Regions from separate parts of the Paenibacillus sp. NPDC101420 genome, predicted to be linked through region 2. Evidence: riboswitches for the same ligand, from Rfam matches in the RefSeq annotation. Region 2 holds a riboswitch; the other holds the start of a gene.

Region 1 (3,424 bases), on a different contig from region 2:
TCCGGCAACCACGGCAAATCCGCGTCCATGTTCTCCTGCACGTGCTGCTTCGATCGAAGCATTGAGCGACAGCATTTGGATTTGCTTCGTAATTTCAGTAATGCTATGAACGACTTCTCCGATCATTACTGAACGTTCATTCATAACTTGTAATTGCTCCAGCGACTGCAGGGAGGCACGTTCAACATGGCGCATTTGCAGAACGGCACTTTGGGCAATCTCATTACCGCCAATCGCTTCAGCGGAAGCTTCACTGATCTGCTCAGTGACTTCGGTGGCTGCTGAAGCAATATGCTGAATGCCGAAATTGATTTCTTCCATAGCTTTTGAATTATCTAGAGCGCTGCTCGCGATGGTCGTACTACCTTTGCCAATTTCTACAACAGATGTACTAGAGTGGTCTGCCATTTCATTTAAGACCTCAACACGTTCTCTTAAAGAATTGGAATCGGTGACCACAGTATTTGAGGTGACGAGTACATGTCCAATCATTTCTTTTAAGCGCAGGGTCATTGCTTGGAAGCTTCTGGACAGTTGAGCTACCTCATCACTGCCTTTAACCGTTAATTCCTCTGTGAAATCTCCCTCTGCGAGACGGGCACTGTAAGCTGCAAGCTTTGAGATAGGACGAGTAATCCGCATACTCATAAACCAGGCACCAGTTGAGCCTATGATCAGCGTTAGCAGAGTGATCCCGGCACTGGTCCACAGAATACTGTCTGTTTTTTCTTGAATAAAGCTTACATCACTGCTGATTCCGATAACCATCGTACTTCCGGGAATTCCGATATAAGCTGACTTATGTACACCATGCGAGTCCTTGTATGTATCACTTAGTCCGCTCTTTCCTTTAAGAGCTTGCTGAATTGCAGAGGACACCTTAACAATTTCCTCCGGCTTTAATTTTGCATCATGATCTACGGACAGAACCTCAGCTTCCTTGCCTTTTAGATTGAGTAGAAAAATAGTCTCAACCCCATGCTGCTTTCTCTTATCCTGGAAATAAAATTCAAGATTGGTGGCTGCTTGTTCGTTCTTCTTTAGTGCTTGCTGAGCATGCATTGTATTTATATTCTTATATACGTCCTGAGCAGCTGCAGTTAGAATTTGATTAATTTGTGGCATGACATAGCTGTTGAAAATACTGGTGGATATAAAGTAGAAGCTGGTACTTAACAAAAGAGACGTGAGTAATAGAACTACAAATAATAAACGCGTAAATCTGCGACTGATCGACTGCTTGAAACGAAACATATTGTTCTCCCCCTTTTTATGGGCAGCGAAGCCCCATTTCTTTATATCCCTACCGACTGCTAGTGACTGGCAACCTGCAATATATTCCATAGTTATGTAATATATCAACTAAATGGATCGGGAATGAAGTGTTTGATACTATTCTATAGAATTAACCTCTGGATGAATAGTGAAAGTTTTAGTTTATAGAGCATATTTTTCTGAAAAAGATGAATTATTACTGACACTTTTATTTTTAGTTAATAAAAATGGGTATAAATACCCATTTCATAAATTGTTTATTTTTATGGATTGTTTGACGACAGTGTGATAGAGTATTAATGTTTTGTTCCAAAACTTAATGTAAGCCGCGGTTCGTAACCATCCCGCGTAAACAAAACTAGGAGGAGTTTAAGCAATATGTTTAATTTGATGTGGGGAGTTTTATTTGTTATTGTCAATTTTGCTTTTTTTCTACTCTGTTACCGCCTGTTCGGCAAAAGTGGAATGTATGCCTGGGTAGGTATCGCTACTGTAATTGCAAACATTCAGGTAGCTAAGACGATTGCTATGCCATTTGATATCGTGATGACACTCGGAAATACGATGTATGTCACTTTGTATATGACCAGCGATTTGCTTAATGAGAAGTACGGAAGAGCAGAAGCACGTAAAGCGGTTTGGTTTGGCTTCTTCACCTTGCTTATGACGACAGTCATTATGCAAATGGTACTAGTATTTAAGCCGCAAGAGACCGATATTGCTCAGTCTTCTTTGGAGACGATCTTTGGTCTGATGCCTCGACTAGCGTTGGGTAGTCTAACTGCTTACTTCATTAGTCAGTTCCTAGACGTTCGGTTGTACTCCTGGATTCGCAAATATTACAGCACCTCAAGTCAGTTGTGGATTCGTTCCAACGGCAGTACGATGGTTAGCTCCTTTGTGGATACACTAATCTTCTGTACCATTGCATTTGCTGGGTTGTATAACTGGAGTGTGTGGTTTGAAATTTTGCTTACAACGTATCTAGCCAAATTCTTACTAACCGCAGTAAGCACACCTATCTTATATATCGCCCGAACTTTTACTTTTGCTGAAGATGGAATACCATCATCCGCTCATAAGAAGGAATAAACAACAATACAGCCAGCGCGTACCGATCATAATCGATGCGCGCTGTTTGATTTTTTCAGTCGTAAGAGGGCTCAATCGTTCCATATAAATATGTACATAAAATTAATATAAAGCTAAAATAAGCTATCGTAGCCATTCTAATTGTATCCCGAGCGAAGAGAGTGTACATAATCGGTAGTCACAGAAATTACGAATAGGTGTGGTGAAGGATGAATCTAGTAGTTCCTATACTGCGTCATGCAGCAGAACAGCCCGACAGCATTGCCTTAACCCATGACCAAGCAACGCATACCTATGCAACATTAGTGCAAGCGATGCGGAGAATTGCCAATGGTCTACAGCAAAAGGGCCTTAAGCATGACAAAATCGCTATTTTATCTACGAATCGCATTGAATTTGTCGAGGTTTTCTTGGGGGCTATTTATGCAGGCTGTGTTCCCATTCCTTTAGATCCCAAGTGGAGTGCAAATGAACTGCGGGTTATTATAGAGCAGTGCCAGCCGACAATGATTTTTGCCGAGCCGGAAGCTGCAAAGAATTTGGTCTTCAAGGACCAAGCCATCCCAACGCTGACTTTTTCAAATGAACGAACAGGTTCCTATGATCAGTGGTTGAAGGCCCAGAAGCCAGAAGCTGAATTGGATGAGACGAACGAGTTATTATTTATCGGCTTTACTTCAGGCACAACGGGGCTACCCAAAGGATATATGCGTACCCATTTATCGTGGTTAAAGAGCTTTGAGGTATCGAGTGCTGCCTTTGAATTGGACGCTATGAAGGATGTTTTAGCACCGGGTCCGTTTGTGCATTCGCTGTCCTTGTTCGCTGTAATGCAGAGTCTGTATGGTGGAGCAAACTTTCATATTACGCAAAAATTTAGCGCCACACAGGTGTTAGAGCTGTGCAGGCAGATTCCGGGTGTGGTGTTGTTTGTTGTACCGACAATGCTTGAATCCATGATGCAGCAGGCTGTTCCTGGGCAGACGCAGATTGATGCGATTATTAGCTCAGGTGCAAAGTGGTCGGAGTTGTCCAAAAAAAAGGGCATAGAAGTGTT
Region 2 (3,424 bases):
TTATCAGGAGAGGTGTGCAGTTGATCGAATTACTTTCACGGTGGAGAAAGGTGAGGTCTTTGGATTTCTAGGTCCCAATGGTGCAGGGAAGACTACAACGATGCGAATGATGACAGGGCTTCTTCAGTCTACAAGCGGAGAAATTTTAATTAATGGCATGAATATTTCATGTCATAAAAAAGAAATCCATGCTCAAATTGGTGTTGTTTTCGAGCTTCCGAACCTATACATGCGTAGTTCTATTCGAAATAATCTGGAGCTGTTCGCTGATCTGTATAGGGTAGCAGGAAATCGAGTGAATGAAGTCATGGAAACCCTCCAGCTGTTAGATAAGGAAAAAGCTAAAGTAAGCAGCTTATCCAAAGGCTGGAAGCAGCGTGTTCTAATCGCCAGAGCCTTATTACATAAGCCTCAAGTGTTGTTTTTAGATGAGCCTACAAGTGGGTTAGATCCAAATTCAGCTTCACTCATACGTAATCACGTCAAGAGAATTCAAGAAGAAGGCACAACCATCGTCTTAACGACGCATGATATGCACGAAGCCGAGGCATTAAGCGATAGAGTGGGCATCATGCACGCTGGTGCTTTGGTGGCACTCGATGAACCGCATAGACTTAAGACCATTTATGGTAAACCAGAAATTGAAGTTAAATATCAGCAGGATGGGAAAGTGGTTATGAAATCCTGGCCGATTGCAGAAGAAGCTACTAAAGATCATATCTATCAGCTAATGTCTACGAATCAAATTCTAAGTATGCACAGTAAAGAAGCTTCGCTGGCAGATGTATTCGCTGCCCTGACGGGAAGTGAGCTAAGTTGAGTTATCAGATATGGAAGCTGTTTAAACATGAAAGTAAGGATATACTGCGTAATCCTGCGACTGTAATTCTAATAATTTTGCCTATATTTATGGCTAAAATCATCATCACTGTAGTGGACAAGAGCGGTTTGGACTTCATGCTTCTTTCTACATGGATATTATTTGCGCAAGTGATGGTTGGGATCATGATTACCGGCCCAGGATTAATTGAGGAGAGGGAGAGTAAGACTTATGATGCGCTGTTGATTACTCCGCTAAGCAGAGGCCAGATTATTACTGCGAAAGCTGGATCTGTTCTTGTTTTTTCTTTGTTATCACAGCTGATTGTTTATGTACTAAATCAAGGTTTGACAATGGATTTACTCCCTTCCTTATTGTATATGTTATTGGGTGGAATTATCTTTGTGCAAGTTGGAATTATCATTGGTTTAAAGGTAAGTTCCTCCAAAAATGGTTCAGCCATTTGCTCCGCATTTATGGTTGTTTTTTTCTTAGTAGCTTCTGTGTACGTCGCTCTTCCAGAATGGACCTATCCGATCTTTGTTATTCTGCCAAGTATTGAAATCGTCCAGAATTTGAACAGTATTCTAAATGGAGAAAAAGTATTGCTCCTAGAAAGCCTGCTTTTGCTCTTGTGGATTGTGGTGCTTTCGCTCTGGATTTGGAAGACGGGGAAAGCGTAGAACTTGTCAGAAGCAAATTACCATGGTATAGTTCAAGACGCAATATGCATGAAGAAGAAGTCTGCACGGATTGTGCAGGAGAGGTTCGCGAACTCCCTCTATAAAAAACTAAGAGTATATTAAATCTTATAAGCGGATGCAGTCCTTAACCCGGACGTTGCTTCCGTTTCTTCTTAGTGGAGCAAAGTTTTCGAAATCTCGTTCTTCTTTCCATTACCGGCCAAGGCCGAAGGAAAAGAGAGGGGTTTTTTGTCGTGTCAGAAGGAAGATTGAAAGAGGAAATGCAAGAAGTCACTTTACTTGGTAATCAGGGAACGCAGTACAAGTTTGGTTATGATCCAGCTATTCTTGAGGTGTTTGATAACAAGCATCCAGGGCGTGATTATTTTGTTAAATTCAACTGCCCTGAGTTTACTAGCTTATGTCCTGTTACAGGTCAGCCGGATTTTGCCACACTGTATATTTCGTATATTCCTGAACAGAAAATGGTGGAATCTAAATCATTAAAGCTGTATCTGTTTAGCTTCCGTAACCACGGTGACTTTCATGAGGACTGCGTTAACATTATTATGAATGATCTGATCTCACTGATGGACCCACGATACATTGAGGTATGGGGCAAGTTCACTCCGCGTGGAGGCATATCTATTGATCCTTATTGCAACTATGGAAGACCGGGTACGAAGTATGAGGCGATGGCGGAGCACCGCTTAATGAATCACGACCTCTATCCGGAAAAAGTGGATAACCGCTAATCCCAACAAGTTGATAAGGAGAGATTAAGATGAATAAAAAAGCACTCGTCGTATTTAGCGGCGGACAAGATAGCACCACTTGCCTGGTTTGGGCATTGAAGCAGTTTGAGGAAGTGCAGGTAGTTACCTTTAATTATAATCAGCGTCATGCGGCTGAAATCGAAGTTGCTACAGAAATAGCAGCTAAGTTTAATGTAAAACAGCATATCCTTGATCTTGGGCTGCTTAATCAGCTGGCTCCAAATGCACTAACCCGCCAGGATATTGATATCGTTGCTGGCGAAGGTGATGAGCTTCCTAGTACATTTGTTGATGGACGGAATCTGTTATTTTTATCCTTTTCTGCAATATTAGCTAAACAATTGGGTTACTCCCATATCGTCACTGGTGTCTGCCAAACGGACTTTAGCGGGTATCCGGACTGCCGTGATGTATTTGTGAAATCATTGAATGTTACGCTGAATTTATCTATGGACTATGAGTTTGCGATACACACTCCATTGATGTGGCTGGATAAAAAAGAAACGTGGAAAATGACCGATGAACTGGGTTATTTTGATTATGTTCGCGAACACACATTGACCTGTTACAACGGTATTATTGGCAGTGGCTGCGGTACTTGTCCAGCCTGTCTGTTGCGTCAGCGTGGTCTTGAGCAATATGAGGCGGAGAGAATGGAGGCCGGATCTTAATGCTTAACGAGGTTTCAGTCTGCAAAATATTTACGTTTGATGCGGCGCATCAATTAATTGGTCACAAAGGGAAATGTAGCAATCTGCATGGACATACTTATAAGCTCGAAGTAGTGCTTAAGGGCAAACCAGAGGCTACGGAAGGCCATTCAGACGAAGGGTTTGTTATTGACTTCAGTGATATCAAGACGACTGTGCAACAAAGCCTTGTAGACCGTCTAGATCACGCTTTTCTCGCTATGGGAAACGAACCTGTGTTAGAGACGTTAACGAATACGGGTTCCAAAGTAGCTTTGTTGTCTTTCCGCACCACAGTTGAAAATATGTCTTCATATATTGCCTACAAGCTTAAGCAAGCAGGGTTGCCTTTGTACTCGGTAAAGCTATGGGAGACTCCAACCTCCTGGGCAGAGGTGCTGGCTGAAGATGTTCCGGATGAAGGGCCATCCTACCGTTTATATGGAGGCTGTGACT

Evidence for each region. Region 2 has a riboswitch for preQ1 ahead of queF (preQ(1) synthase). Riboswitches for the same ligand answer to the same signal wherever they lie in the genome.
Region 1: linked by a shared signal. The riboswitch ahead of ACQKMP_RS08320 (queuosine precursor transporter) and the one ahead of queF (preQ(1) synthase) in region 2 are both predicted to bind preQ1.

The regions. Positions count from the first base shown of each region.
Region 1 is NZ_JBNNSE010000001.1:1,913,531-1,916,954, reverse strand. It holds gene ACQKMP_RS08325 (methyl-accepting chemotaxis protein) at 1-1,254, opposite strand, end outside; PreQ1 riboswitch class I at 1,598-1,643, shown strand; gene ACQKMP_RS08320 (queuosine precursor transporter) at 1,654-2,367, shown strand; gene ACQKMP_RS08315 (AMP-binding protein) at 2,577-3,424, shown strand, end outside.
Region 2 is NZ_JBNNSE010000012.1:50,754-54,177, reverse strand. It holds gene ACQKMP_RS29375 (ABC transporter ATP-binding protein) at 1-820, shown strand, start outside; gene ACQKMP_RS29370 (ABC transporter permease) at 817-1,503, shown strand; PreQ1 riboswitch class I at 1,578-1,621, shown strand; gene queF (preQ(1) synthase) at 1,785-2,258, shown strand; gene queC (7-cyano-7-deazaguanine synthase QueC) at 2,288-2,950, shown strand; gene ACQKMP_RS29355 (6-pyruvoyl trahydropterin synthase family protein) at 2,950-3,424, shown strand, end outside.